Regions from separate parts of the Leisingera sp. XS_AS12 genome, predicted to be linked through region 1. Evidence: riboswitches for the same ligand, from Rfam matches in the RefSeq annotation. Region 1 holds a riboswitch; the other holds the start of a gene.
The links. Region 1 has a riboswitch for S-adenosylmethionine ahead of metZ (O-succinylhomoserine sulfhydrylase). Riboswitches for the same ligand answer to the same signal wherever they lie in the genome.
Positions count from the first base shown of each region.

Region 2: linked by a shared signal. The riboswitch ahead of AB9K35_RS16695 (peptidyl-tRNA hydrolase) and the one ahead of metZ (O-succinylhomoserine sulfhydrylase) in region 1 are both predicted to bind S-adenosylmethionine.

Region 1 is NZ_JBGFGM010000107.1:155,981-171,386, reverse strand. Features, by position in the region: gene xseA (exodeoxyribonuclease VII large subunit) at 1-549, shown strand, start outside; gene AB9K35_RS14845 (hypothetical protein) at 607-1,014, opposite strand; gene ftsY (signal recognition particle-docking protein FtsY) at 1,191-2,357, shown strand; gene AB9K35_RS14835 (EamA family transporter) at 2,444-3,346, shown strand; gene AB9K35_RS14830 (inner membrane-spanning protein YciB) at 3,384-4,004, shown strand; gene AB9K35_RS14825 (glutathione S-transferase N-terminal domain-containing protein) at 4,135-4,818, opposite strand; gene AB9K35_RS14820 (DUF726 domain-containing protein) at 4,719-5,786, opposite strand; SAM riboswitch at 5,924-6,002, shown strand; gene metZ (O-succinylhomoserine sulfhydrylase) at 6,062-7,252, shown strand; gene folE2 (GTP cyclohydrolase FolE2) at 7,381-8,484, shown strand; gene AB9K35_RS14805 (hypothetical protein) at 8,716-9,504, shown strand; gene AB9K35_RS14800 (TrkH family potassium uptake protein) at 9,552-11,000, shown strand; gene AB9K35_RS14795 (aspartate kinase) at 11,169-12,407, shown strand; gene ptsP (phosphoenolpyruvate--protein phosphotransferase) at 12,709-14,949, shown strand; gene AB9K35_RS14785 (bifunctional salicylyl-CoA 5-hydroxylase/oxidoreductase) at 15,098-15,406, shown strand, end outside.
Region 2 is NZ_JBGFGM010000111.1:47,186-62,591, forward strand. Features, by position in the region: gene AB9K35_RS16655 (RNA polymerase sigma factor) at 1-369, shown strand, start outside; gene AB9K35_RS16660 (hypothetical protein) at 366-632, shown strand; gene AB9K35_RS16665 (RNA polymerase sigma factor) at 1,043-1,606, shown strand; gene AB9K35_RS16670 (hypothetical protein) at 1,630-1,887, shown strand; gene AB9K35_RS16675 (hypothetical protein) at 2,057-2,371, opposite strand; gene AB9K35_RS16680 (hypothetical protein) at 2,555-3,247, shown strand; gene AB9K35_RS16685 (hypothetical protein) at 3,401-3,808, opposite strand; gene AB9K35_RS16690 (hypothetical protein) at 3,946-4,503, opposite strand; gene AB9K35_RS16695 (peptidyl-tRNA hydrolase) at 4,493-4,969, opposite strand; SAM-I-IV-variant riboswitch at 5,151-5,274, opposite strand; gene AB9K35_RS16700 (NYN domain-containing protein) at 5,344-5,877, opposite strand; gene AB9K35_RS16705 (site-specific DNA-methyltransferase) at 6,034-6,759, shown strand; gene AB9K35_RS16710 (hypothetical protein) at 6,797-7,258, shown strand; gene AB9K35_RS16715 (ABC transporter permease) at 7,273-8,070, opposite strand; gene AB9K35_RS16720 (hypothetical protein) at 8,067-8,711, opposite strand; gene AB9K35_RS16725 (hypothetical protein) at 9,120-9,698, shown strand; gene AB9K35_RS16730 (hypothetical protein) at 10,010-11,026, opposite strand; gene AB9K35_RS16735 (hypothetical protein) at 11,225-11,896, opposite strand; gene AB9K35_RS16740 (hypothetical protein) at 12,041-13,933, shown strand; gene AB9K35_RS16745 (hypothetical protein) at 13,950-14,402, shown strand; gene AB9K35_RS16750 (hypothetical protein) at 14,479-14,958, shown strand; gene AB9K35_RS16755 (hypothetical protein) at 14,969-15,400, shown strand.

The sequences.
Region 1 (15,406 bases):
ACCTTGCTGGAAACCCCGCGTCAGCGGTTGGACCGGATTTCCGACCGGCTGCCCGGCGCGCTGATCTCCGGCGTGCAGCGCCGCCGGGTGCATCTGAGCGAAACCGCCGCCAGCTTGCGTCCTGCCACCCTGCGCCAGCTGGTCGAGGGGCGGCGCAACCGGCTGCAGAACCTGTCTTCGCGTCTCAGCCTGCGCCCGATCCAGCGCGAGATGGCGGCGCAGAAGGACGCGCTGGCGCGGCTGGCGCAGCGGCTGGATGCGGCGCAGGCCGCGCGCATCGACCGTCAGCGCCAGAGCCTTGCGGCCAGTGGGCGGCAGCTTGAGATCCTCAGCTACAAGGCAACGCTTGGGCGCGGCTATGCGGTGGTGCGCGCAGGGGGCGACGTGGTGACGACCCGGGCGGCGGCGGCCGCTGCGGCAGGCCCGCTGCAGGTCGAGTTTGCCGATGGCACGCTGGACGTGACCAGGGACGCGGCGCAAACGGGCGGGGCCTCCGCGTCGGACAAACCGTCGGGTGGCGACCGCGGCGATCAGGGCTCGCTGTTCTGACACGGCCCCGGGCCGACTTCTTTCTGTTCAAAATCGCTCACGGCGCAGGGGTCTGCCTCAGACGCCAACGTCGGGGCCTAGGCACAGCATGTCCTCGCCGATGTCCTCGGCCTCGTACAGCTCGGTCGCGGCAGGGTCGTTTTCAAACTGCGCGGTCAGCCCGCGCGGGCCCAGCTCAAACCGCCAGCATTGCGGGTCGGGGCGGTTTTCATAGATGAAACAGATCTGGCCTGCCTCCTCGTACCAGCGGCCTTCCTGGCAGCGGCCGTCGAGGAAGGACCAGATCACCCGCCGCCCCGGCAGGTAGCGTTCGACCCCGTAGAGATCGCCGCCAAAGCCGTAATAGAGCGTGCGCCCCTGGGTGTAGCGATCAAAAGCCTCGGCGCCCAGTGGTTCGGCCGCGGGGGCAGGGGGCGCGGGCAGCGCCAGCGCGGCAAGCAGGGGAATCAGCGAAGGAAAACGCATGGCCCCACTGTGCCAGAGGGCAGGGCGCGGGACCAAGGGCAATGTCGCCAAAGCCGCGCGCGGCGGCCGTGTCGGCGGCATTTTCGCGGTCCCGGCCCGCCTTGCGCTTTGCACTCGGTGGAAATCCGCATTAGGTGGATGTCAGACCCCGTAGCAATCCCGGAGCGCAGACACCGATGGCGTTTTTCTCAAAGCTGAAAGACCGGCTGTTCAAATCCTCGTCCAAGCTGGAGCAGGGGCTGGACGCCATCGTCGAGGAAGGCGCGGACAGCGCCGCGGATCAAGTGGCCGAAACGCTGGCGCAATCGCCTGCGGTCAGCCCGGAACAACCCGCCCCGGCACCGGTGCCGGATCTCGCGCCCGAACCGCAGCCCGAGCCGGAGACGAAACCTGCGCCTGCCCCGGCACCGGCGCCTGCTGCAAAACCCGCGCCTGCTCCGGAGCCGGAGAAGAAGTCGCCGGGCCTGCTGGGCCGCCTGATGGGGCGCGGCACGGCGGATGAGCCGCGCCGGGCGCTGGATGACGACATGCTGGAGCAGCTGGAGGAGCTGCTGATCGCCGCCGACATGGGGGTGGACACGGCGCTGCGCGTCACCGCCAACCTGGCAGAGGGGCGCATGGGCAAACGGGTGTCCAGCCGCGAGATCAAGGAACTGCTGGCGCAGGAAGTCGCCCGCATCATGGAACCCGTCGCCAAACCGCTGCCGATCTACGCCAAGCGCCCGCAGGTGGTGCTGGTGGTCGGCGTCAACGGCTCGGGCAAGACCACGACCATCGGCAAGCTGGCCAGCCAGTTCAAGGGCGCGGGCAAGAAGGTGGTGATCGCCGCGGGCGACACCTTCCGCGCCGCAGCGGTGGAACAATTGCAGGTCTGGGGCGAGCGCGCCGGTGTGCCGGTGCTGACCGCGCCGGAAGGGTCCGACCCAGCGAGCCTTGCATTCGATGCCATGACCAAGGCGCAGGAAGAGGGCGCTGACCTTCTGATGATCGACACCGCAGGCCGTCTGCAGAACCGTGCCGATCTGATGGAGGAGCTGGCCAAGATCGTCCGGGTGATCCGCAAGAAGGACGAGACCGCGCCGCACAACACCCTCTTGGTGCTGGACGCCACCACCGGCCAGAACGCGCTGAGCCAGGTTGGCACCTTCCGCCAGCTGGCAGATGTCTCGGGGCTGGTAATGACCAAGCTGGACGGCACCGCCAAGGGCGGCGTGCTGGTGGCGCTGGCGGATAAATTCGGCCTGCCGATCCACGCCATCGGTGTGGGCGAGCAGATCGACGATCTGGCACCCTTCGACCCCGAGGAATTTGCCGCCGCACTGACCGGGTTGGAGAAATCCTGACCCGGCTCACTTCTTGCCGGACAATTCCTCCGGGCAACCGGTAAGGAAAACACCCGGCTGATGCGGCGTGAACAAAGGTATTTGATTTGAGCGATTGGCTGATTTCCCTTGAGGGCACCGAGGCCGGGCATCAGATGGCCCTAATCCTGGCGCTGTCGGCGGCCTTCCTGCATGCGGTCTTCGGCGCGCTGCAGAAGGGGCGGCACGATCCCTGGCTGTCGCGCGGGGCGATCGATTTCTTCTATTGCCTGATGGCCGCGCCTTTTGCGTTGTTCGTGGTGCCCTGGCCGGAACCGCATATGTGGGTGATCTTCCTCGGCGCCTTTGTGATCCATCTGCTGTACAAGCTGTTCCAGGCGCTGGCCTATACCAAGGGCGCCTACACGGTGGTGTACCCCGTAGTGCGCGGCACCGGGCCGCTGTTCACGGTGATCGGTGCCTACTGGCTGTTCGGCGAGACCTTCACCGGTACCCAGTGGCTGGGTGTCGGCGTGCTTCTGGCGGGGATCTTCGGGCTGGCGGTCTACAACTTCATCTTCCTGACCGCGGCGCGCGACACGTTGGGGATTGCGCTGGTGCTGGCGGTGATCACCGGCCTGTTCGTGGCGCTTTACACCACCTATGACGCCTATGGCATCCGCGCCACGGCGGATCCTTTCACCTTCCTTGCCTGGTTCTTCATGATCGACGGGCTGGTGTTTCCCGTCATCGCGCTGGTCCGCTGGCGGGGCATGGCTGCGCCGCCGGTGCCGGGGCCGCTTCTGGTCAAGGGTTTCTTCGGCGGGCTGGTGGCCTTTGCCTCCTTTGGCTCGGTGATGCTGGCGACGCGGCTGGACAAGGTGGGCGAGGCGGCCGTGCTGCGCGAGACCTCCACCGTGTTTGCCGCCCTGATCGGCTGGCTGGTGCTGAAGGAGACCGTCGGGCCGCGCCGGATTGCGCTGATGGCTTTGATCGCGCTGGGCGCCGTGATAGTGGAAATGGGCGGCTGAGCGCCGCCGCCGCAACAGACACAGGACAGGACGCCAGATGGCTGAAAAGAAGATCAACCCGACGCTGAAGATGATACTGGAATTCGGTCCGGTTGTGCTGTTCTTCGTTGGCTATCTGAAGCTCAAGGACGAGATCTTTTTGATCGGCGGCGAGGAGTACAATGGCTTCATCGTCATCACCGCCGCTTTCATCCCGCTGATGGTGGCCTCAACGCTGGCGCTGTGGAAGCTGACCGGGCATCTGTCGCGGATGCAGTTTGCGACGCTGGTGCTGGTGGTCCTGTTCGGCGGCATGTCGGTTTGGTTCAACGACGACCGTTTCATCAAGATGAAGCCGACGATGCTGTATCTGTTGTTCGGCGGCCTTCTGGGCATCGGGCTGTTGCGCGGCCAAAGCTGGCTGAAGGTGGTGATGGAAGAGGTGATGCCGCTGGAGCAGGAAGGCTGGATGATCCTGACCCGCCGCCTCTGCGCCTTCTTCTTTGCGCTGGCGGTGGCGAATGAGCTGATCTGGCGCTTCCAGAGCGAAGAGGCCTGGGTCTATTTCAAGACCTTCGGTCTGCCGATTGCGATGTTCGGCTTCTTCATGTTCCAGGGGCCGCTGTTTCAGAAATACGGGCCGGACGAGGACGAGGAAAACACCGGTCCGGCGGAGTAACCCGCAACAGGGGAGCGCTCCCGCGCCCTGGCCTCATCGGGGATGAGGCCACAGGCCTTGGGCGTGGCAGCCCGCCTGCGGCGGGCTGCGCCAGCGCGTGCCGCAGGCGGGGGGCGATGACCCTAATCGGTCACTTGCCGAACAGCACCTGCTGCGCCCTGGTGTCGGAGCGGTCGCCGCGCAGATCGGCATGCAGCGCCCGCCCGGCGATGACACCGGGGCGGGACCACATCTGCTCCAGCCAGCGGGCCATGTTCGGCTTGTCGTCGAGGGTCTGCTGCTGGCCTTCCCACAAAGAGGCCCAGGGCCAGATTGCCATGTCGGCAATGGTGATGTCCGGCCCGACGACATATTCGTTGTCCGCCAATTGCCGGTCCAGCACGCCGTACAGCCGCGCCACCTCGTCCCGGTAGCGGTCCTGGGCATAGGGCAGCGGCTCGGGCGCGTATTTCAGGAAATGATGCGCCTGGCCCGCCATCGGCCCGAGCCCGCCCATCTGCCACATCAGCCATTGCTCCACCGCCAGCCGCGTGCGGTCGTCGCTGCCGTAGAAACGCCCGGTCTTGCGGGCGAGATACATCAGGATCGCGCCGCTTTCGAACAGTGACACCGGGCGGCCGCCGGGGCCGTCCGGGTCGGTGATCGCGGGCATCTTGTTGTTGGGCGACAGCGCCAGGAACGCGGGGGCGAACTGGTCGCCCTTGGCGATATCGATCAGCGTGGTGTCATAGGGCAGGCCCATTTCCTCCAGCGCGATGGAGATCTTCCAGCCGTTGGGGGTGGGCCAGTAGTAGAGTTGAATGGCTGACTGCATCTGGGCGCTCCTGCTCGTTGCCGTGCGCCTAGAGGATCACAGCTGGTGCCAGGCGGGCAAGGGGGCGGCGAAGGGGCGCAGCGCAAACAGCCGTGACCAGCGGCGTGCCGAGCGCGGCGGGCAGGCCGGGCGCAGGCGTTGCAGGGGCGTCTCCTGTGGTTGGCGCAGCAGGTGGCGGTAAACCGCAGCGTGCCGGGGCGCGTGAAGGACGACCAGTGGCAGATCCGATGTTGTGGCTGGGCGATGGCATAGCCCAGCGTGCGCAGATGGCTCAGCGTGTCCGCGTCGTCCAGCGGCAGCGTGACGGCATTGGCCGCATTGAGACCATGGCCGATGGCGTGGTCGCCACGCGTCGGCAGCCGGGTCAGCCGTTCGAACAGAAAATCGAACGGGTCGTTCTCGCGGCTGGTGATGTTGATGAACTCGGCCGAGCGCCCGGCGGGCGTGTCTAGGGCGGTTGCGGTGCGGCTTTGAAAGCTGGCCCCGAACAGCGAGATGATGCGGCCGATGGCGCCCTGCGGCAGATGGTGCAGCATTTCCAGGGCGACCTCGATCCCCAGCGAATGCCCGATCACATGCACCGGCCGCCGCGGATCCTGCCGGTGCAGCAGGGCGCAGACCTGTGCCAGGGCCTGCCCGGCGCGGGCCGCGCTGGCCTGGGCCTGTCGCAGGGTACCGCAGGCGTTCCAGCCAAAGGCAATGCCAAGGCCTTCGTCGGCATGGCCGAGCCCGAAGCCCAGCTGGCGCGGCCAGGAGGGTGCGCGCCAAGGCAGATGCGCAGGCTCGAGCGAGAGCAGGTGGCGGTGGGGGCAGTTGCTGCGGCCGCCGGGGCGATAGTTGTAGCCGTGAATCATCACGATCACCGGCCCGTCACCCGCTGTGGCGCGCTGCAGCAGGCTCTCGAGCGGTGCGGGAGAGCCGTGCAGCTCGGCTGTCTGCCCGCGGGCATTTATGCGGATCAAGGCCATCTTCGGCTCCCGGCTCCTGAATTTTGCCGAACCCTAACCCCGGGGCGTGACCGGCAGGTGACGATCCGGTAACGGTCGTATGACGCACGGCGCAGCTGCTACAGCTTGACTGGTTGCGCCTGCGCGCGTACATGCGGGCCATCTATCGTGGCGATTTGTTACCGGATTGCGGGCCACGTAAAACATACCCGCTAAAGAGGTCAGGACGTGAAGGACCCCCTTTCGCTTGGCCGAACGGGGGTTTTTTATGCGCCGCGGGCGCGAGGAGACAGAAGATGAGCGACAACTGGAACACCCGCACCAAGCTGGTCCATGGCGGTAGTCGCCGCAGCCAGTACAACGAGGTGAGCGAGGCGATCTTCCTGACGCAGGGCTTTGTCTACGACAACGCCGAACAGGCCGAGGCGCGGTTTGTCGAAACCGGCCCGGACGAGTTCATCTATGCCCGCTACGGCAACCCGACCGTCGACATGTTCGAAAAGCGCATCGCGGCGCTTGAGGGGGCGGAGGACGCCTTTGCCACGGCCTCGGGCATGGCGGCGGTCAATGGCGCGCTGACCTCGGTACTGAAGGCGGGGGATCACGTGGTCTCGGCCCGGGCGCTGTTCGGGTCCTGCCTGTATATCCTGGAAAATATCCTGGCGCGGTATGGTGTCGAGGTGACCTTCGTCGATGGCACCGATCTGGAGCAGTGGCGTGCGGCGGTGCGGCCCGACACCAAGGCGGTGTTCTTTGAATCGATGTCGAACCCGACGCTGGAAGTGATCGACATCGCCGCGGTGGCCGAGATCGCCCATGCCGTGGGCGCACTGGTGATCGTCGACAACGTGTTCTCGACCCCGGTGTTCTCGCGCGCGATCGAACAGGGCGCCGATGTGGTGGTCTATTCCGCGACCAAGCATATCGACGGCCAGGGCCGGGTGCTGGGCGGCGTGGTGCTGGGCACCAAGGACTTCATCCGCGGCACGCTGGAACCCTACATGAAGCACACCGGCGGCTCGCTGAGCCCGTTCAACGCCTGGGTGCTGCTGAAGGGGCTGGAGACGATCTCCCTGCGGGTGAACGCCCAGGCCGACAGCGCGCTGAAGATTGCCGAGGCGTTGGAGGGGCATCCGGCCCTGGCGCGCACGATCTATCCGGGGCTGCCGGGCCATGCGCAAAACGCGCTGGTGCAGACCCAGCTGGGCGGCAAGGGCGGCACAGTGCTGTCGCTGGATCTGAAGGGCGGCAAGGAGGCGGCCTTCCGCTTTCTGAACGCGATGACGATCCCGGTGATCTCCAACAACCTTGGCGATGCGAAATCCATCGCCACCCATCCCGCGACCACCACCCACCAGCGGCTCAGCGATGAGCTGAAGGCCGAACTGGGGATCACGCCGGGGCTGGTGCGCCTGTCGGTCGGGCTGGAGGATGCAGCCGACCTGATTGCCGACCTCACGCAGGCGCTTGAGGCGGCGCAGGGGTGAGCCGAACGTCCGTTCAGGCGCAGGTTTTGCCGCATTTGACTGATCCGTTTTGAGTTTTGCGGCGTAAAGGTATAATTGCATTGTCTGCAGGCGCCGCCGGGCGCCTGCCAGAGTAGGGAAACGCGCCGATGAACATTCACACCCGCGACAACGCACAAACCCCGGATCGTGAGGCCGCCGCCGCCGCGCTGGACGTGCTGCGCGCCTGGGCCGGGACCGCGACCGAAACCGAGATCGCCCAGCTGGATCCGGCGGTGGCCCGGCTGCTGCCCGAGCGCGCGACGGCCAACTACCCGGATCTGTCGCGGCACTATCCTGAGGATTTCAACGCGGACGACATCTATCGCGCGTCCTTGCCGGATCTGCAGAACGGGCCAACCAGCCTGATCCGTGGCGCGCAGGAGCAGATCCAGCACGTTGGCATTTCCAACTTTCGCCTGCCGATCCGGTTCCACACCCGCGACAATGGCGATCTGATGCTCGAAACCAGCGTGACCGGCACAGTGTCTCTGGACGCCAGCAAGAAGGGCATCAACATGTCCCGGATCATGCGCAGTTTTTACAAGCACGCCGAGCGCACCTTCAGCTTCGAGGTGATGGCAGCGGCGTTGGACGACTACCTGAGCGATCTCGACAGCCCGGATGCGCGGTTGCAGATGCGGTTTTCCTTCCCGGTCAAGGTGCAGAGCCTGCGGTCGGGGCTCAGCGGGTATCAGTATTACGATTTCGCGCTGGAGCTGGTGGACCATGACGGCGTGCGCGAAAAGATCATTCACCTCGACTACGTCTATTCCTCGACGTGCCCCTGTTCGCTGGAACTGTCTGAGCATGCCCGACAGGCCCGCGGGCAGCTGGCAACGCCGCATTCTCAGCGCTCTGTTGCGCGGATCTCGGTGCAGGTCGAGCCGGACGCGGGCTGCCTGTGGTTCGAGGATCTCATCGAGCTGTGCCGCCAGGCGGTGCCCACCGAGACGCAGGTGATGGTCAAGCGCGAGGACGAGCAGGCCTTTGCAGAGTTGAACGCCGCCAACCCGATCTTTGTCGAGGATGCCGCGCGGCTGTTCTGCGAGGCCCTGCAGGGCGATGCGCGGATCGGCGATTTCCGGGTCATTGCCAGCCACCAGGAAAGCTTGCACAGCCATGACGCCGTCAGCGTCCTGACGCAGGGCGCACTGTTCAAGGCAACCAGCATGGACCCGCGGTTGTTTGCCAGCCTGATCCACAAGGGCTGACCGTCGGCGGTCGGCCCTTGCGGTGATTATCAGGGCGTAGGCAGGACACTGCCACGTCCAATGCTGCGCTGCCGCATTTTTTATGCTGCCGTGCAGAATATCATGTTAGCCTTGTGAGCGAATCCCCTGAAACGACCTTTGGGGGAGGGCGCCTGTGCGCCCAGCCGGGCTGGTGGACCGGATGCCTGAGGGGCCGGTTCTTCAGCTGACGCCGCAAGCGAGGAGTATCAGATGACAGGTTTTCACCAGATGGCCGGGATGGCGATGCGAGCGCATGAATGGGCCGGTACCGCGGCGGGTTTCCAGTTGAAACTGTGGCGGCAGGCCACGGAACTGGCGGTACAGGCACCGTTTCATCAGCTGCGCGTGGCGCAGAGCCTGATGGCGGCGCAGCAGCGGTTGCTGCAAGGTGGCCCGGCTGCCGCGCCGCAAGAGGAGACGACGGCCCCGACGCCGACCGAGGCTGGCCGCGCCGCCGAGACCAGCGTGGAGCCGTCGGACCGGCCGAAGGCCGAGACAGCCAAGGCCGCTGAAGTAAAGCGCGCGCCCCGCAAAACTGCGTCCTCCAAAACTGCGACCAATAAAACCGCAACCACCAAAACCGCGACCGGCACGTCCGCGACCAGCGAGTCCACCACGGCAAAGCCCGCTCGGCGCAAGGCACCCGCTCGCCCGACCAGCAGCAAACCCGCCACCGCCGCCGCGGAACAGGCGCCTGCGGTCACACCCAAAGACGCGGCAAAACCCGCGGCGTCGACGCCGCCGTCTGGCAAGTCAGAGCCAGCAGCCAAGGCACCGGTGACGACCCCGCGCGCATCGGCGACGACGTCCGAGGCGAAGGCTACGGGACCGGCAACCTTTCCGCCCTCGCGTCGCACGGGTGGCCACAGCGAAGGTGGCGAGTCGGCGACCGCTGCGAAGCGTCCGCGCCAACCGGCCAAGCCGCCGCAAATGCCGCAGAGCACGGGCCGCGCCACACGATCCGGCGAGTCTGACGACAAGGGGGGCAGCGGCAAATAACGCCGCAGTCTTGACACTTAGCGCGTGGGAGGCCAACGCTTCGCCGCATGTTGGATTTCCGCCCGGTCGGGTATGTCATTGGCCTGTTGGTCGTAATTTTGGGAGCCATGATGCTGTTCCCGCTGCTGGTCGATCTGATGGACGGCCGCGGGGAATGGCATGTGTTCCTGGAGAGCGCCATCTTCACCATCCTGGTGGGGGGGCTGCTGTCGCTGAGCTGCGCCAATGGCGTGCGCGAGGGACTGAGCATCCGCCAGACCTTCTTGTTGACCACGACGGTCTGGGTGGCGCTGCCCTTGTTCGGGGCGATCCCGCTGATGCTGGGCGCGACCGATCTGCGGTTCGTTGACGCCTTCTTCGAGGCGATGTCGGGGCTGACCACCACCGGATCCACGGTGATCTCCGGGCTTGATGGGCTGCCGCGCGGCCTGCTGCTGTGGCGGGGCATCCTGCAATGGCTGGGCGGTATCGGCATCATCGTCGTGGCGATGGTCTTCCTGCCCGAGCTGCGGGTCGGCGGCATGCAGATTTTCCGCTCCGAAGCCTTTGACACGATGGGGAAGATCCTGCCGCGTGCGCAGGCGATCGCCAAGCAGATCTCGCTGATCTACGTGTCGCTGACGATGGCCTGCGTGCTGGTTTACATGGTGCTGGGGATGAGCGCCTTCGACGCGCTGGTGCATGCGCTGACCACGATGTCGACGGGCGGGTTTTCGAATTACGATGCCTCCTTCGGCACGTTTTCGGGCCCGGCGGAATATGCGGCCTCCTTTTTCATGATCGCGGCGGCGCTGCCCTTTGTGCGCTATGTGCAGCTGATCAACGGCCATGGGCAGCCGCTGTTGCGCGACAGCCAGATCCGCGTGTTCATGGCAACCATCGCGATCCTGGTGGTGGTGACCACCGGCGTGCTGCTCACCGTGTTTCCGCACCATCCGGAACAGGCGTTCCGCGAGGCGCTGTTCAACATTACCTCGATCATCTCGGGGACGGGATATGCCAGCGTGGACTACATGCAGTGGGGCAATTTCCTGATCATGGTGTTCTTCTTCATCGGGCTGATCGGTGGCTGCGCGGGCTCGACCGCCTGTTCGGTGAAGATCTTCCGCTACCAGCTGCTGTTTGCCTCGATCCGGGCGCAGATCCAGCGCATCCGCTCGCCGCATGGGGTGTTCCCGACCCGGTATGACGGGCGGGTGGTGGACGCCGAGGTGCTGAGTTCGGTGATCTCGTTTTTCATGTTCTTCGTCGTCACGGTAGGGCTGGTCGCCTGGGGGCTGGCGCTGACGGGGCTGGATTTCGTGACCTCCGTATCCGGCGCGGCGACGGCCGTGGCCAATATCGGACCGGGCCTCGGTGACACCATCGGGCCTGCCGGAAATTTCTCGACCCTGAACGATCCGGCCAAGTGGCTCCTGATCGCGGCGATGCTGATCGGGCGGCTGGAGCTGATGGCGGTCTACGCGATGCTGACGGTGCGCTTCTGGCGCAGCTGATTTGCGGAAATTGCGCAAGGCTGCCGTTGTGGCGGTTTGCCGCGGTGCAAAACGCGCTGTTGCGCGCAGCTTCCTTGCCCTCGGGGGCTGCCCGCTCTTGCCCTTGGGCGGGGGGTCGCATATGAGGCTCGGGATCGAAACCCGCAAGCGCAGGGAGACCCGTTCCGCATGCCCGTACTTGTGATGAAATTCGGCGGCACATCCGTCGCCAACCTGGACCGAATTCGACGTGCCGCCAAACGCGTCGGCGTCGAGGTGGCCAAGGGCTATGACGTGATCGTCATCGTCTCTGCCATGTCCGGCAAGACCAACGAGCTGGTGGGCTGGGTCGACGAGACCTCGCCGCTGTATGACGCCCGCGAATATGACGCCGTGGTGTCCTCGGGCGAGAATGTCACCGCCGGCCTGATGGCGCTGACGCTGCAGGAGATGGATATCCCGGCGCGCAGCTGGCAGGGCTGGCAGGTGCCGCTCAAGACCAACTCCGCCCACAGCCAGGCCCGGATCGAGGAGATCCCGCCGGAGAACATCAACGCCAAGTTTGCCGAGGGCATGAAGGTGGCGGTGGTTGCGGGCTTTCAGGGCATCAGCCCCGAAGGGCGCATCACCACCTTGGGGCGCGGCGGTTCCGACACCACGGCCGTGGCGTTCGCGGCGGCTTTTGACGCGGAGCGCTGTGACATCTACACCGATGTGGACGGGGTCTACACCACCGACCCGCGGATTTGCGACAAGGCGCGCAAGCTGGACAAGATCGCCTTTGAAGAGATGCTGGAGCTGGCCTCGCTGGGGGCCAAGGTGCTGCAAACCCGCTCGGTTGAACTGGCAATGCGCTACAAGGTGAAATTGCGCGTGCTGTCGAGCTTTGAGGAACAGTCCGACGAGGCCGGAACCCTGGTCTGCGACGAGGAGGAAATCATGGAATCCAATGTTGTGGCCGGTGTGGCCTATTCCCGTGACGAAGCCAAGCTGACCGTGCAGTCGGTGGCGGACCGTCCCGGCATCGCGGCAACCATCTTCACCACGCTGTCCGACGCGGGTGTGAACGTTGACATGATCGTGCAGGACATCTCCGAAGAGGGCCGCACCGACATGACCTTCTCCTGCCCCACCGACCAGGTGGCGCGCGCTGAGCAAGCGCTGCTGGCGATCAAGGAAAAGGGCGAGCTGAACTATGCCGAGCTGCTGGCCGACAAGGATGTCGCCAAGGTGTCGGTGGTGGGCATCGGCATGCGCTCGCAATCCGGTGTCGCGGCCAAGATGTTCAAGGTGCTGTCGGACGAAGGCATCAACATCAAGGTCATCACCACCTCCGAGATCAAGATTTCGGTGCTGATCGACCGCAAGTACATGGAGCTGGCCGTCCAGGCGCTGCATGATGCGTTCGAGCTGGACAAGGCTGCCTAAGTTTCGGCACGCAAACGATTTTTCGTACAAAGCAAAGGCGTCCTGGGGGCGCCTTTGCCGTTTCAAGGGGCGCTTGCCCTGCCGCGTGCCCATTTTTCCGGCGGACCGTGATGTTAGCGGGCAAAGGGATAAAAACGCTTGGACTTTTCCCGTCAGGGTGGGAGAAGAGGGGGGAGGAGAGTGCGCTGGCGCACGTCTTTGGGCTGCGTGGCTGTAAACCTGTCCGCTCCTGAGGAGGTGATGATGCGCCGACGCGCAGGGATTATGCCCGGGAAAAGGGTGGGCCCGAGAAAGGGTGAGAATGGCTGATACGATGGAATCCGAAAGCCGGAAACTTCTGGTGCGTCTGCGTGAGGCGATGGCCGGCGATGATGCCGGGCAGGCGCGGCTTGACAAGATAACCCATCTGATTGCCGACAGCATGGGCACCGAGGTCTGCTCGGTCTACCTGTTTCGCGATGAGGAAACGCTGGAGCTCTGCGCGACCGAGGGTCTGCTGGCCGAATCCGTCCACCAGACCCGCATGCGCATCGGCGAAGGGCTGGTGGGGCGCGTGGCCAAATACGGCAAGGTGGTGAACACGCCGGATGCGCCCAACGCCAAAGGCTTTCGCTACATGCCGGAAACCGGTGAGGAGCGGTATTCCTCGTTCCTTGGCGTGCCGATCCAGCGGCTGGGCGAAATGCTGGGCGTGCTGGTCGTGCAGTCGAAGGAGGCGCGGGAGTTTTCGTCCGACGCGGTCTATGCGCTGGAGGTGGTGGCGATGGTCATCGCCGAGATGACCGAGCTGGGCGCCTTTGTCGGTGAGGGCGCGGCGTTGTCGCCCTTGCACCAGCAGGCGGTCCTGATTCACGGCACCTCGGCGCAGGAGGGAGCGGCCGAGGGCCATGTCTGGCTGCATGAGCCGCGCGTCATCGTGACCAACCCGATTGCCGACGATCCCAAGCGCGAGCTGGAGCGGCTCAACGAGGCCGTCGAAGAACTGCGCGTCGGGGTCGACAAGATGCTGGAGGTGTCGCGCAACGGCGACAAGGAACAGCTGCAAGTGCTTGAGGCCTATCGGATGTTTGCCAACTCCAAGGGTTGGATGCGGCGCATGGAAGAGGACATCGCCCGCGGGCTCAGCGCCGAGGCCGCGGTGGAAAAGGAACAGTCGCAGGCGCGGTCGAGAATGGCGCAGGTGCAGGATGCCTACCTGCGGGAGCGGTTGAGCGACCTTGATGACCTGTCCAACCGCCTGCTGCGGATCCTGACCGGGCAGGGCGCGGATACTGGTGCCGAGCTGCCGGAAAACCCGATCCTGATTGCCCGCAACATCGGCCCCGGCGACCTGTTGGAATACGGTCGGTCCCTGCGTGGGATCGTGCTGGAGGAGGGGTCTGTCGGCTCCCACGCGGCGATCGTGGCGCGGGCGCTGGCGATCCCGCTGGTGGTCAACGCCAAGCGGATCACCACCGAGGCGCTGAATGGCGACCACATCATGGTCGACGGCGATCAGGGCGTGGTGCATCTGCGTCCGGATGACACGGTGGTGGGGGCGTTTCGCGACAAGATCGCGATGCACACCAAGGCGCAGGAGCGTTACGCCTCGATCCGCAACACCCCGGCGATCACCACCGATGGTCAGCATATCAACATGGTGATGAACGCCGGTCTGATGGCGGACCTGCCGTCGCTCGAGGGCTCCGGCGCCGAGGGCGTGGGGCTGTTCCGCACCGAGTTGCAATTCCTGGTGCGCAACCAGATGCCGAAGCGTTCGGAGCTGGTGGCCCTGTACAAGCGGGTCCTGGATGCGGCGCATGGCAAGCCGGTGGTGTTCCGGACACTCGACATCGGGTCGGACAAGGTGCTGCCCTACATGAAGCCAACGGATGAGCCGAACCCGGCGTTGGGCTGGCGGGCGATCCGGGTCGGGCTGGACAAGCCCGGCGTGATGCGGATGCAGCTGCAGGCGCTGTTTCGCGCGGCCGAGGGGCGGCCGCTGTCGATCATGTTCCCCTTCGTGGCCCAGTTCGAGGAATACCGTGCCGCCAAGGCCGAGGTCGACAAGACCATCGAGCGCGAGCGGATTCTCGGCCATGCGCTGCCTTCGGAGCTGAAGGTGGGCGCGATGCTGGAAACCCCGTCGCTGGCCTATGCGCCGCAAAAGTTCTTTGACGAGGTGAGCTTCCTGTCGATTGGCGGCAATGACCTCAAACAGTTCTTCTTTGCGGCCGACCGCGAGAACGAGCGGGTGCGCAAACGGTATGACACGCTGAACGTCAGCTTTCTGAGCTTCATCGAACAGATCGTCGAACGCTGCGCGATTTCGGGAACCCCGCTGAGCTTCTGCGGCGAGGATGCGGGACGCCCGGTCGAAGCCGTCTGCCTGGCGGCCATGGGTATCCGCACGCTGTCGATGCGCCCGGCGTCGATCGGGCCGGTAAAATCGCTGTTGCTGCGGGTCGACCTGGAGAAGATCCGCAAGATCATCGCCGAAGCCCGTCAGCGCGGAGAGCAATCCGTGCGTCCTGCGGTGATGCAGTACCTGCGCGAGCTTTAAGCAATGACCCTTGTGCGCGGCTGCTTTTCAGGCAGCCGTGGCAGCCCCGTGCGCGCATATTTCAAACCTAAAACTTTAGGCTTGAAATTTATTTCCGCAGCGGCCTATCCTCTGGGAAACGGTTTAAGGCTGAGCGGGAGGGATGCGCATGAAAGTCGCCTGTCTGGGAGGCGGTCCTGCGGGGCTGTATTTTGCGATCTCATTGAAACTTCGCCAGCCCGAGGCGGAGGTGACGGTGATCGAGCGCAACCGCGCCGATGACACCTTTGGCTGGGGTGTGGTGCTGTCGGATGACGCGCTGGAGAACCTGCGGGCCAACGATCCGCAAAGCGCCGAGGCGATCCGCGCGAATTTTGCCTATTGGGATGACATCGCGGTGGTGCACAACGGCACGCGCACGGTCTCCGGGGGGCACGGTTTTGCCGGCATCGGGCGCAAGAAGATGCTGCTGCTGTTG
Region 2 (15,406 bases), on a different contig from region 1:
GACCGCTCGCGCGGCCGTGCAATTACCTGGATTTCCGCCCTGGCCCGCAAGCTCACGATCAACCGGATCCGGTCGGCGGCATTCCGTGCGTCTACCCTGCAACAACCCATTGAATTTGAGAAAGACATCATCGACCAGGGTACCGACGTTGAGTTATCGATGATCAACGTCCAGCGCGATGCTGAAATTTCCAAACATGTGCAGTCGCTGCGCCCCCAGTATAGGCAAGTCCTGGAGATGAGCTATGTCCAGGGGCTCACCTATCCGGAAATATCCGAGACGCTAGGTATTCCGGTCAATACCTTGAAGACTTGGATCAGGCGCGCGATCATTGAAGTGCGTAACGGTATTGAGGGTGACCAGGAATGATCTCTGATATCAAGATCATCGAGAGCCTGCTCGGACTGGACAATCCGGACGAGCGGGCGCAGCTCCTCAATGACATCGTCAAGGAGCCGAAGTACCGCGACTTCTATTTGAGATGCGCGGAGATCCTGGATGCGGCTTTCCCAATCGAGCCCACACACTTGGAAGATGTTCCTGATCCTGAAGATGTGCTCAGAAGAATAGAAGAACGAATAGATGCCGGGGATTTCAAAGAGCCCCCAATTGATACAGAACAGAAATCTTGAAGACCGCATATCTCTACGCCAGGCGCACTCTCTTCTTGCGTTCCCGTAGAGAAAACACGGGATGCTTTATGCTACCGGCGGCTGCATGCCTATCCCAATGAAGAGCACCGGCGCCCCTTCGCTGACAACCGGGGCTCGCGTCTTGACAGTCGGCTGACACGTCCAAGTCCACGCGAACGTAGCGAAATCATTACGTTTCTGTAGAGATGCCACCAGCGCTCCCCCCTCTATTCCCGCTTCACCAGCGGAGAATGACGAATCCCTCTCGGCTGAATCCGGCGCGGGCAGGCCTTTTAGGCTTGCAACATCAATTCTATGTGATTTTCTTGATCACCCTAATCCCCCCAAATATAGGGGGGAAACAACGAGATGAGGGTTTATGAGGGCCAACATTTTGATTGGAGCAAACCATGAGCCAGCCGGCAGAGCCATCGATCAGTAAGCTACTTGCCGAAACCGGCCAGGGTTCGCGAAGCGCCTTGCGCGAACTCTACAGGCTGACCAGCCCGGAGCTCTACGGCCGGATCCTGACCATTCTCCGCGACCCTCAAGCAAGCAGGGATGTACTCGAGGATACCTACTTGCGCGTTTGGCAGGCTGCACACCTCTTCGATCCTGAAGAGCATGATGCGCGCACAATGCTCAATACCATGGCCCGGACGCGCGCCGTGAATCGCCTGCGCGAGGACAAGAGCCTCCGCACAGTTGCGCGGGGAGCGCAACATCGCGCATTGGCGGAAACTCTCCGAAACGAAGAAGGTGCGGAGCGAAAACCCGCTGAGCGTGAATTCGTCAAGGAGGTCTCGTCTTGCATCGACGCAATGGGGCAGGAATATCGTGAAATTATGTGCTTGGCGTACACGCGTGCGCTGGAGTATGCGGAGATTTCAAGTGTGACCGGGTTCACAGAAGCCCAGGTTAAATCGAAGATCCGTGAAGCGCTTGAAGTGCTTCGCGATACCCTCCGCAGGTGAGGGTCAAGACGTGAGGTGAACTTGTGGACATCGAGACCGACATTCAAATTGCAGAGTGTGTGCTCGGTGTAAGTGAAGACCTGGACAGAAAAAGGGTCTACGATGAAATCAAAAGCTGCCCAGAGAAGTCAAAACGCTACAGCAAATGGGTTGAGGCTATCGACGCGCTGATCGAACATGGGTCTGGTGAAGAAGGTCCGGAGCCGCCCGACGTTTTCTCCAAAATCGAGGCCCGGATAGATGGCTGCGATGACGAGCTCCCCTGGGCAATATCTGCATAGCTGCGATCACCTGACATCTCTTCACGAACAGGCAGAAATGGCTACGTTTCTGTGCAAATGGGTTCGAAACAGCAAGACACTGCAGATGCCCGAAGTGCATTCCCCCCAACTTTGCAGATGGAGGGCCTGCTAGACACAGGAGGATCTCTTGCGCGGCATTCGCCCCTGCCTATGCCGAACCCGGCGAAAGGGAAATCTCAGTGGGCTCCAGGGCAGCGCTCAGTGCCTCGTAGAGTCGGCCAGACATGCCGTCGTGCAAACGAGTGAAATGGTTATCGAAAGCGAGATACATGGCGGCCACTTCCTTGGTGTCCTGCATCCGCCCGACCAAAATATCACCCTCATTGGCCAAATGGAGGATGTCTCGAGTGCTTTCCACCGGTCCGTGGCGGAACAATCCTTCTGAAATCTCGCTGGCCGGGCCGAGCACCCACATCATTGGACCTTTACCCATGCGGTCCCAATTCGGTTTTTCGGTCTTCATCTTTCTCTCCATGAACTAAAATAGGCCGAGCAGCCCGGCTCGGGTATTTCATAGTTTGTTTTTTCGCAAAACGGTCTGAAAACACCTAGAAAATTCGGAGATGTCCTAGGACCCTCCCAACCTTGCCACCCGGACGAAGGCCGAATAGGAAATCTTCAGGGTAGCTCCTGCCGGAGGGTTGTGATGCGGGATGATGAAGGCTTCCTGAGCCTCTTGGAATACGAGGACCGTGGTCCAGCCTACGGGCAGGTAACAAGCCCTTTCGGCGAGCGCATTCTCGCCCTTGGGGCCGATCGGTTTGGCCGCGAATACGGGCAAGTCGTCGAGGGGCTGGCGCGCGCGGTAAGCGAAATGATTGCCATGATAGTACCTGAGAGCCTGGTCAAAGACTGGATTTCGGGTGCGGCACGCCCCTCCACTGATGAGGCGGACCTGATCTGCCGGGCACTGCATTGCGATCGGGATGATCTCCCCTTTTCTGGCTATGTGATCTACGGAAAGCCAAAGCGCGGTCGAGATGCCGGCGGCAGGGTTCGAAGAGCTCTCGAGGCGGCCCGCGCCATGCGGGACATGTCCGGTTGCGGCTGCGATCCGGAGCTGCTGGCGGCGGATCGATTTGCGGAACGGCTCAAGATGGCCTTGGTCCACCGCGGGCGCCTTCAGAAAGAGGACCCGGCGGACTGGGACACAATCTTCCCGCATATCAAGTACCTCATCGGCCCCTGCGCGGAAGGAATCCGCAGAGAGCTCATCGACGGGATAATCCCGGAGGAACCGGTTCTCGAGGAGATTGCCAAAAGGAGCGGAGTGGAAGCTTGCTTCCTGGCCGGGCGCGCCTGGTCGGAGCATTCCTTCGTTCTTATGAAGATTTCCTGAGGCCTCTCATTCGTGGTCTATACGCCCTTGGATATGCTGGATTGCAATGGACGGCCGATCGCAGGCTGCCCGATCTCGGCCAGCGGCCGAATAGGCGCACCCTTCAGCCGGTCTCATGCCGACTGAAGGGAAAAGACGCTCGGCAGCACGACCTCACGCGGCCTCTGCATTCCGCCGCGCCGCAGCCTGCCCCGCGGACCAGACCTTTCCAGCGCGCCTGATCTCGATGAGCATCGTAATCGTCCGTTTGTAGGTGTCGCGCCGCACCTGCGCGAACTCGTTCCCGCCCGGCATCCGCATGGCCTTCGCCAACTCGCGCTGCTCTGCCGCAAAGAAACGGATGTGCTCTTTCAGCAGCGCGCGGAAAGCCAGGTACGCCTCCTTGCTACTCAGGGAAAGCGTCTCCCCGAAGAAGACCTCCGGCGCCTCGTTCAGATGCCCCCACGCCAGAAGCAGGCCGCGGCCGTCATTCATGCTGGCGCAAAGGCGGCGGGCAACATCAGCACAGGTCGCATCGTCTGCGATCGGCTGGATCATCAGGGTTTTCTTTTCAGTGGTCATGGGTCTCATCCTCTGAGATTGGGTTATCTGTACATGTTTCTGATTTTCGCTAACCGGAGAGCCCGGTTAACGCAGGGCGCTATCAGGGGTCGCGCCTTCAGGTTTTGCAGACCGGGCAGTCAGCAAACTCGCCCGTCTCACACCTCAGCCCGGACAATGGCGGCATCAACGAGCTGATCGAGACGCGCCTCAGCCGCTTCCAGCTGAAGCTTGGACGCTGGCAGGCGGCCGTCTTTCATGTCGCGCACATCCCGAACCGCTCTGGCCAGCTGCTGCAGAAGGGCCTCGGCCTGGCTGCCGGCCGGGCGCGCATCTGCCGCCCACGCTCGCGCATAGGCGAGCACACCAAGCAGAGCATTGAACCGCAAACGGTGGTGGTCGATCAGCCTCGCAGTTGCCGGGTCGCCGCAGCCGCCATTGACCTTCTGCCCCTGGCGGAAGGCGAGCTTCAGATGATGAAGCAGGCGTCCGGTTTCCCGCAGCATCACGCGCAGCTCGCGGCGCAGCCCCCGGTATCCGCCCCACCCGGTGACACCAAGCGAAGCCATGAAGTTGCTCGCCTCCCGGCGCGGGATCTCATCAGCGCAAGCGTGCGCCATGCCGGCGAGCTGCCCGACCGAGATGCAACCAGCATGATTCAACAGCTTCTGAAGTTCGTACTTGCTGTTGGCTTTCGTTTTGACATCACTGTTCATCAAATTTCTCCTTGGTTTTCCGATGGTCAAAGGATTGCGCAGCCCCACGGGCCCCGCCCGTCCACATCGGCAGACGGCGAAGGCACTTGGGCGTATCTCTGCGGGTAAAGGGTCCGGCGCCGATCGCGGTCAGGACCGGGCTGCCATCAAAATGCGGCGGCTCGATGTGATCTTGATCGATGATACGGACATAGGGGATGCCAGCCGCGTCAAGCTTGCTGGCGAGCAGCTCGAGACGGTCCTCAGAGCCGCCATCGAGACAGACTTTCGTGCCCGGCCGCAGGCTGGCATAGCCCTCGGCGTTTGCACGCAGTTCGGTATTGCCGTGAGACAAGGAAGAGAGAAGCGTATCGACATAGGCATGACCCGCTTGAGCGTTGGACTTGCCTTCCGACATGATCAGGTCGCCGCGCAGGACCGCATAGAGACGCAGTGTCTCGTCCGGGGCAACTTTCTCAGCAGGGATCTACTGGATGCGCTTCATCGTCTTTCCTCTCACATGCCCCCTCAGGGGCGAATTGGTAGACTAACGGGAGTCGAACCCGCCTGGCGTGGACGTTAGGGCGCCCTGCTGTTCCCGCGACTTAGTCCAAAGTGCCGAGGCTTGCGCCCAAGCAAGAATTCCGGTGCGAGGCTGATGCCTCTCAATGTGACCCTTGGATTGGCGGCCGTAGGGGGCTGCGGCCATCTTGCCCGCATCGTCTCTTTCGAGGAACCACCTTACCGGGCCTGGCAGGTTGGCGGGGAGCGTGCCCCCTCGTGATGCAGGATCAGATTATGCAAACGGCCGCAGCGCGTCAATCCTTCTATCGCACTTTTTTCGCACTTTTTGCCGCGACCTCAGTCGTCGCGTTTGCGGGCGATCAAATCGGCAAGATCCGACAGCTCGATGAAGTTGTCCGCCTGGCGGCGCAGATCATCAGATACCATCGGCGGCTCGGATCTTGTGGTCGACACAACGGTTACGCGGCAGCCCTGCGCCTGCAGGGCGCTGACCAAGGCGCGGAAATCGCCGTCGCCGGAGAACAGCACGACATGATCCACATGCGGTGCGACCATCATCGCATCAGTGGCGATCTCGACCGCGATGGAGCCCTTTTTCTTCTTGCGGCCAAGGGGATCGGTGTATTCCCGGAACGTCTTCGTCACCACGTTGAAGCCATTATACTGCAGCCAGTCGGTCAGGGGCTTCAGGGGCAGGAAGTCGTCCTGCTCGCTCACACAGGTGTAGTAGCTCGCCCGCAGCATCTTGCCGCGGCGCATGAACTCCTCCCGCAGCAGCTTGTAATTGATCTCGAAGCCGAGCGCCTTCGCGGCGCCGTGCAGGTTCACACCGTCAATCAGCAAAGCAATGCGATCATCTTTGTAAAACATCCTGGGGACCTTTTTCATTTTTTGGTTCGTCTTTTTGGGGATCAGCCCCTCCAGGAAATCTATGTGGAAAACCGTTGATGGTGAATGCCTTAATTCTGTTTTTCGCACATACGGGCGCCTATCATGTGGACAACAGCACAAGCGGCCGGAGATCCGATGCTTACCTTTGAAACCATAGGCCCCTGCACGCTTTACCTCGGCGATGCGCGGGAAGTTCTCCGGAACTTGCCGGAAAAGGCGGATCTCGTTGTGACCGACCCGCCCTACAAGCTGACAAGGGGCGGCAAGAACGCGCAAGTCATGTCTGGCATCTTTGCGTCCGACCAATACGACAATTCCGGCACGCTCATGGAAGTCGTGCCCTGGGAAGAGATGGCGGCGCCGATCTTCGCAGCCTGCCGTGATCACTGCGACGCGTACATCATGGCCAATGACAAGAACGTCTTCGATGCCCATGCCGCCTTCATTAGCGCGGGCTGGAAGCTGCACAACCTTCTGACCTGGAACAAAGGCGCCCCAACCAGAAACAGGTGGTACATGAAGAACCTAGAGTTCACCCTGTACCTCTGGAAGGGGCGTGCGGCGACGATCAACATGCCGGGATCGACACAGGACTTCGCCTGCCCGCGGCCCAAGAACCGGTTTCACAGGACCCAGAAACCGTTACGCCTGTTGGACCACTATATTCGAAACTCCTCAAACCAGGGCGAACTTGTGCTCGACCCATTTGCAGGCTCCGCATCTACCCTGGTTGCCGCAATGCGCGCCGAGCGGCGGGCGGTGGGGATCGAGCTCAATCCTGTCTGGTTCGAGAAATCCTGCGAGCGGCTGCACGCGGAGTGGGCCGCAATCTGCCAGGGCCTGGAAGTGCCGGCCGAGTGATCTCTTCCTGGACGATATTTGTGAAAAGCAACCCCTCATGACTGAAAGAAGCCCGCAACCAGGCCCGTTCGGCTCCTATTGGGTCGATGGCATTCTGGACCACCCCAGCGGCGATCCGAAGATGGACGCCCTGCAGCAGGATGCGGCCTACCGCGCCGAGCGGTCGATGGCCGATATTGAGAACCGGCTGCGCAAAGCCTCCAGCGGGGGCTTTGCGCCATCCGATCTGCGCGGCCTGGCCGCCAGCCTCCTCGCGATCGCCTCCCTAAAGCTGCACCGCGAATTTAATCCCGTGGCACATGAATGCTTGATGAGCCACTGTGTGGGGGCTCATCCGGATCTCGAAAAGGTACGGGAGGGGCTGCGGCAGAGAGAAGAGCGGATCCTGCAGGAGAGCATCGCGAAGGATGAGGAAATCCGACGGCTCCAAAGCCGCGTCACGTTCCTTGCTCGCGGCATTCTTCTACTCTGCGTCGTGCTGGCGATCATCCTGATCTGACTGCCAGCCAGGGCTCAGGGCTTGCCCGGACCGGCTGATGCCGCCCCCTGCCCTGCGCTGCTGTTTCTTGCCAGCAGCCCAACGACAAGCAGGACCCCGGTCGCGGCAGCGGGGTACCACATATTTGAGAACCAGGGTGAATAGTTCAGAAAAGCAAAGCCCCGCGCCTGGTCAATCAGGTGGAACAGGGGATTCCATTTGAAATAGACCAGCACATGCGCTGGCAGCATGTTGGCAACGAACATCTGGCCGGATCCGATCATGTTGAACCGGCTGTATGCCTGGGCCGCCAGGGCGGACAGCCGTGGGAAGACACCCTTTGCGGACAGGAATATGAGCCCGGCGCCGACGCCTGACAGCCAGCAGAGGATGAAGGCGATTGCCAGACCTGCCGCATCATCGATGCTGAAGCTTTTGATGAACACGTGATACGCCCCTGCCACGATGGCGATCGAATACGCCTGGACATAGAGGCAAGCCAATGCGGATGCCGCGAGCCCCGGGTGAGCCGCATCATTCTGCGCTCCTATCCGCCCGCCAGACAAGACAGCCCCCATGGCACGGATGTGCAGATTGAACATGCAGACGCCCGTGATGAGGTAGATCAACAGATCACCCCGGACCATCGCGGTGCCAAACCCGGTGAGGATCGAGAAGAGGTAGAAGACCCCGACCAGGATGAGGGTCTGGGCAACGTTTGCAGCGATGCTCAGCAGTAGGTGATCATGCCCACGCGCAACTTCTGCCGCGGTGGCATTGTGGAGACGGCCAGCTGCGCTGACCGCCCCCAGACAAACTCCGGACAGGCTCATCTATCCTCAGCCGAGATTCGCTTATTTTTCGCATAACCGTAGCGCGCCACAGGAAGGGTCGGCAGGGCGGGCTCAACCGGCAATCCATCGAGGGTGCGACCGGTTTCCGCTTCGTAGTTTTTCTGCATCGTGTTGTTGTAGATCGCGCCGCAAATGACGCCCAAAACCAAGGCCGGAGGGGCAGCGGCACCCGAAACAGTCGCGATATTGGCGCAAGCAGCCAGAGTGCCGAGCGCCTCAACAGTCACGTTGGCGCGGGCTGGAGTTGTACCGCCAGACACGATCAGCTTCTTAATGCCATACTTCGCCGGGAGGGCAAGGAGCGGGACCGCATCGCCGAAGGGGGCGAAAATCGGGTTCGCCTCTTCTGCCACGTTGGTCCACAAGCCATAGGCGGTGGTTGCCGAGTCCGCATAGTCGCCAAATCCCAGGCGCACCCTGTCGAGCCGGTGCTCAACCCTGGCACCCTCTACAGGTTTCGCCGATGCCGACTGGCGCACTTCCGGCGCCTCAGGCTGGACATCCGCATGGTAGGTTCCGGACGGCATGGAGCTGGCTGACGCTTTCGCCTGTTCATTTTTCGCACATGCGGAGAGCGCAAGAGCCGCAACGCAGCTCAGCGTGACAATATAGTTTTTCATTTTCGCAATCTCTTCTTGGAGGTACTCCCCAAACGGTATTGCGAAAAATCTAAGCCAGCAACGCGCCGCGGCCCGCGCCCGCATCAAGGATGTGGACAACGGGCCCGTCAGGTCCACAAAAAGGGCCGATCCATGCAAGCCCCCATGGATCCGTTGGGCGCATCAATGCCCGTTTTGCCCTCCTCGTCGATCGGCTTAGCTCATCAGCTCCGAGTTTTCCGGATTTTACATCTCCTTCAGCTGGTCCCAGCGACCAATAGCTGCTTCAGACGCCGATCGGCCTCGAATTGCCCTGCAAGAATTCCGATGAGATACCGCTACCCGGGTTGTATCTCCCTGAGTGCTCACCATAGGGTCGAACAAAATTAGATTTGTGCCATTGGTAGAAGAATTTTGGAGGGCAAAGAAATGGGGAAGTTGATGACATGTCTGAGCGGGCTCACTTTGGCATTTGCCATTGGCTCGCACGTGACGGCAGATCCTTTTGGTATAGACCTTCAAGCTGACACCCCACAGTCGCTGGGGTGCAAGCATGTCGAGGGGCTCAATCACTATTGCGCCACGCTCCCGCACAGCCACCCGGACATGACGGGCTACATACTGCGATATCATGATGAATTGGGTTATTGCAGCATCATGGCTAGCGGCAAAGAAATTTCCACGAATAGGTTTGGAGCGTCACTACGTGCGCAGTTCGAAGCCATCAAAGAGCAACTTTCCCTGAAATATGGTGAGCCCGGAGTATCGGATGACCTCATGAAAGGCTCGGTCTGGACGGCCCCAGAAGACTGGATGATCGGCCTGATGAAGAAAGAGCGCTACTTGAATGCGCTTTTCCTGCCAGGCGAAGAAAGCCCCTTTGAAGCAATCCGCCTACAAACATCAGCGACCGGCTTGGAAAAGGGGCGGGTCAGTGTGCTCTACATCGGACGCTCTCTTGAGAAATGCATAGAACTCGAGAAGCAAGATCGCTCGAACTCCTTTTGAGCCCAGATCTCAAAAGATGACCAACTCGCTGAAGATGGCGGGTCGCAGCGGCTCCTCCCTGACCGGGAACGCCCGTGGTGCCCGCTCCCACAGGAGCTCGGAGTTTTTGCCGTCGGCATGAGGTTCCGCTGCTGGCGCCATAAGGCGGCCCCGCCCCTCCCCCACCTGAAGGAAGGGGCTTCCCGGGCGATTGGTGATAGCCGTTATGAATGTTTTGTTTTTTCTTTTCATTTTTTCTTTGATCTGATCCCGGCCACAGGCCGAGACCAAGGAGGCCCTGCCGGGACTCATCTTCTTTTCTTCTTTTCTTGTTAGGAGGTGCGCTGCCCGGAACTGTATCGGAGCTGGCGGCCGAAGAATGTCTTGATGTAGGTTTCGATCTGGGGGCGGCTCCTCGGCCAATTCCGGCCCCAGTCGGCCAGCCTGAACGGCAGATCTGCGTCACGGCACCGCGGATGGATAAGCTCCAGGAACCCTAATCCTGACGCGGAGATCCGCAGCTTCTTTGGCTTGGACCAGCCACTCTCGACCTCCAGCTCTTCCTCAAGGAAACCGATATCTTTGAGGTTCAGGATGATAGCTGCTCGTGTAGCCGCACCTGCAAATTGAGCGTGCCACGGATCCGCGTCATATTTTCCAGTCCCCTTCCAGTGATGCATCATCCTCAGGATCTCGGATTCTGTAATTGGTCCTGCGTCTTTCAGCCCAAAGAGCAGCTGAAGAGAGTATTTGGACATCCACAGTTTCCCCTGCGGCGCGCCCGCCTGGCGCATCAGAGGCGAGAAGATCGGGATAGCATTGGCCGCCCAGCAGCTATCGAAGAATTTCTTGGCATCAGCAGCAGCGAGCAGAGCTGTAAATTCCGCATCGGCAGTTGTCCTCCCCTCATGGAACGCCGCCCGGATTTCATCGGTCGCCTCAGACATCAAATGAAGCCGCGGAAAATGCAGTAAATCATCGGGGTCCTGAAGGTAGTGCCGGGTAAGATTCCGGAAAGCGTGCGCTCCGGAGCTATCCGTATCCGTTGCGCAAATGATGACGTCTGCGCTGCGCAGCAGCGCCCGTGCGTCCGTATCTTCTTGAAGATCGCACCCGAGATAGACCGGCTGATTGGTCACATCCCAGACCGGCTCCGCAATCGCGGGCAAACCGGACATGGGCATTTTGCGCGAAAGCTTCATGCCGAAGGTATGCGGCCCCATCGAGTGGGTGGTAATTCCATGAAAGGTGACGTCGGGGAATTCGGCAATGAATGCTTTGTGCATGTTCATAAGCTGAGATTTCTTCTCGCAAACAAGCACAACGGTTTGATCTGCAGACAAGCGCATGGGATCCATTCCTCTTGGAAGGTTTCGATACGCACGGCTTAGCCGTGAACTTCTGGCAGGCTACGCGTGCTTCCGGTAATCTGCAACCGGATTATCTATTTTCGCAGACACATGGCGAGGGGCGGCGACCTGGACATCAGGTCGCGGCACAGCAATGGATCGATGACATCTGCCCTCCTGATTGCGGCAAGCAGGACGCTACTGATCTCTGGGATCGCGAAAGAAGGAATGAGGATCCCGTCGGGCAATTTCGGCGTCATCCAGAGCGGCCGGACCCGCATCCTGCCCCTCCAGCTCCGCCTTCAGGCGGGCCGTCTGCCGGCGCAGCTCTTCGTTCTCCCGCTCCAGCGCGCTGACCCAATCCTTAATGGCCTGACGCTCGCGGCGGAATTGGCCATAGGTCGTGAGCACCTGAACTTTGTCCGGGTCTTCAGCAATTCCAAGCGGCAGCAATGTCCGGTAGATCCCGCCCTTCAGGATCTGATCTCTGACCAAGGCGGAAACGGGCGGCTTGCCTTGCCCCGCCTCCGCCTTCCCAGCAACACGACCTGGATGGCTCTCTGACCGCACTGGCCTCGCAGCCTCGACATCAATCAGGATCTCCCTGGCAATGCCAATGACATCCCCGGCCTGTATCCGGTGCTTTTGAGCAATGCGCTGAACGTCCTGCGAGCGGACCTTGTTCTCCACTGCCGCTGTACGCAGGCTTGTTGCGACAGCGCGGGATTGTTTGGCGGGAATCTGGCTCATGCCAACTCCTGAGAATTCTCTATGAGCGCCCCATAAAGCAAAGATCCCCGATCTCCAATCGCAAAGCTTCAATCCGCGCCTTTCTCGCGAATTCATGCTTCCCGACGATGCCAGCGCCATGATGCTTTTGTTTTTTCGCACACACCCCGTAGCTTCGGAAATTGAACAACGCCGGGGATTATCATGTCATCAAACCTGATTCAGCTGAAGTCAGAAGCCCTTTCAAACCTGCAAAGCCTCACCCTGACCAGGGGTGAAAACCCAATGCTATGCGAATTCATTGTTCATTCTCCGGCTTTTGGCGTCTCCTCTGGCGTCCTGCTTAACCTGGAGGAAAGTGATCTCCAATCCATTGCTGCGACAGTCGATCGAGCAGCTGGTGAGGCGGCACAGACGGGCCAAGACTTCCATGAAACCCTGCCCTACCACCTGGTCTCGACCGCCCTGCCCTATGCGCTGCTTTCCGAGCCGCTGACGGGCGTTGCGAGCCAAGCTCTGGAAGACTACCCCGAAGACCAGGTTGAAGCACTGCAATCCGTGGCGCTCAGCGCTTTGACCAGCACCGCGCTTGAGATCATGAAGCGGCTTCCGGATATTGGCGCATCCCACCTGAATGAAACGCTCAACTTCCTCACGTCCGGTGACATTGAGGCGCGAAGCCAAGCCCTCATCTCATACCCGATGATGGCCGAAACGCTCGTAACAAACCGCAAGTTCCGGGCGATCATCGACGCACGATCAGAACTTGGACCGGTCATCGCTGATGAGCTTGGGCTGACAGCCGCACAGATGCGGGTCTATTCCCGCTTTGAACGCGCCATCTCACACCTGACCTTTGATCCCGGCAATTCCGATGGCGCCACGCCGGTCAAACGTAGATGCGTGACCCGCTTTGGCCATGCGACCTCCATGAACAACATTCAAAGCATTGCGGTTGAGGCAGCGCAGCGCATCCGCTTCGACCAGCTGCCCGCAGGTGCTGACGCGGAGGCCCACGTTCGGGTCTTGGAAGTCCTGGACTTCACAGATACCGCATTGAATTTCGAGAAAACTCTCGATGTTGGCCCCGCTCCTTTTGACCGCATCTTCCGGCGTATCTCCGCCACCGATTGGGGGTCCGCCCGGTCTCGGCTGAGGGACCAGAAATCAAAAATGTGGGACACTCATGACTACCTTCGCAACACGGCAAGGTATCTCACCAGTGCCATCCTTGCCCAAAAGCTGCAGGACGCCGAAGGGATTGACATGCACCGCATCAGCAGCACTGCCCACCAGCTGCTCAGCGAAGAAGAACTGCACGCGGATGATGCTGTCTACCTGTCGACTTTTGCGGACCGCCTTCAAGAAAAAGCCTGGATGACTTGCCGTTCAGTCCTGCAGGTGATCGGAGAACACGCGAGCCTGAAGACCATCGCTGAAGCGGATACCCGCTGGCACCATACACATGGTCAGATCGACAATGAGATGATGGCGATCCAGCAAAATATCGAATGGGCGCCGCTTCTGGATGAGATCCAAGTCGGCTCGCTTGTTGCGAAAGAGCTGTCCAGCACCGACGCGCTGATCCAGCAGGGGCGCCGCGAAAACCATTGCGTCGGCTCCTATTCCCGTCATGTGCTGGACGCGAACCATCAAGCCCTGATGCTGCTGTTTTCGATCGAGAGCCCTGACGGCCGGATTCTTTCCACTGCCGAGCTGACTGGCCAGAAAATGCAAATCCAGCCGGACGGTCCCAGCTACAGCTGGCAAGTGACCCAGCACAAGGCAAAGAATAATGCCTCCCCATCCCGCGAGGCTGAGGCCGCGGCGGAGGCGTTGCGCACCCGCCTGGAAGACCTCAGCGCTGAAGAAGTGCAGACCTATGCTGACCGCATCTCCACCAACCAGGGCAACCTCAAGGAAAAGCTGTCCCGTTTGGTCAACGCTTGCGGCGCCAATATCTGCGAGACGGATATGCCCGAGCGCACGATGCAGCTGATCGCGCCGCTGCTGCCAAAATCATTGCGCGGGCTCAGCGCCGCCGATTGGGCCGAAGCCGCCATTCCGCACGACCAGGACACCAATATCCTGCCCAGGCTGGATGAATGCATCAGCAAACTCAGCTCAGACCTGGCTGCGCTTGAACCTGCACGCGAAACCGAACCTAGCTGCCCGTAATTGAAAGGTGCCGAACATGTCTCAAGAAGATAACCCCCAGGAAGTGACCTCGTCCTCCATCGAGCCCTGGCTCGCCGCCATCCTCCATAAGTTTGAAGTCACCACCATCGAAGCAAGCTTCTCGGGAAGCGGCGACGAGGGCCACATGGATGATCTGATCCTCACTCTGCGTGATGGGGCGGAAGGAACGGAAGACTCCGTCTGGAAATCCCTCAAAGAGCTGAAGGTCCGCAGCGCTGAATCGTACCGCAAATCCCTCTATGACATTTTGGAAGAGAAGGTCGAGAAGGATGCCGACCCGGTCGGGAACTACAGTGACAACGAGGGCGGCGCTGTCTACCTGCAAATCGCGATCTCGGAGGATGCCGCGGAGGTAATCTACACCGATTACACGCCTGGCTCATATGATGACGAGTATGACGATGAGGAAGAGCCGGAATATGAGGATGATTTCGATCCGGGCGCCTGAATCCACAAACAGGGCGCCTCCATCGATTGCAGCGTCTATGCGAATTTGCGAATATCACTCCAATTAAGGAGCGCCCATGTCACACCCGTACCACCATGCCCAGTCATCGGCCCGCAAATATGGCGGGACGCCGGAAGACTACCTGGCAATCCATTCCTGGTTTGACGGCTCGAAAAGCCAGATGGCCAACTTCCGTCACCGCGCATTGCGCCATCATGCCTTCGGCATCTTCGAGATGGAGGCGCAGTTCGGGCCGACCCTTGTGAACTCTGATGGCAAGACCATTCCAACCAGATTTATCGGCGAGCAGCATGTGCGGGAGGACTGCGGCGGGATCATTCCTTCCGCCCAGGACTGGCTGCGCGGAATCCCCTCCAAGCCATGGATGAATGTGGGCCGCCTGGCCGACGATATCGTTCGAGTACCCGCGGGCGATGCGCCGGATCTGAGCCTTGAGGCCTGGCGCGCCGCAGTCGCAGCCGGCGAGACGACCCTGGGTCACAAGGAATGGTCCGAGCGCATCGAAATGATGACATGCGAAACCGCAGGCGAATAAAGGAAAGCCCATGAGCACAGACAAGATCCGCGAGCCCGAACCGACAGAGCTCGAAGCGATCGAGGCCCGCCGCCTTACCCATGTCGAGAACTCCCTGAAAAAGGCACTTCCGGAAAGCTTGCAGGGTGAACCTGAGATTGAGAAGGCTCTCAGCGGGCTGGCCCAGGCAGCAATTGAATCGGTGGACCGGTTCCCTGGCGATGGCTGGCCATTTGAGGCAGATCTGAACACTGCCCCGGGTGAGCTCCACCCATCGACTGCGCGAAGCATTGATGAGATCGATGCGGCCGTATTCAGCGGGGACGCCTTCCACGCGACGGAAAGCCATCTTTTCCTTGCCGCTCATGTGCAGCGCTGGTCGAAAGCGCTCCGCCTTCAGCGGGAAGACGATTACCACAACCGGCCGCAAGACCCGGATGACGATGAGGGTTTGTCGCCATGAGTTCCG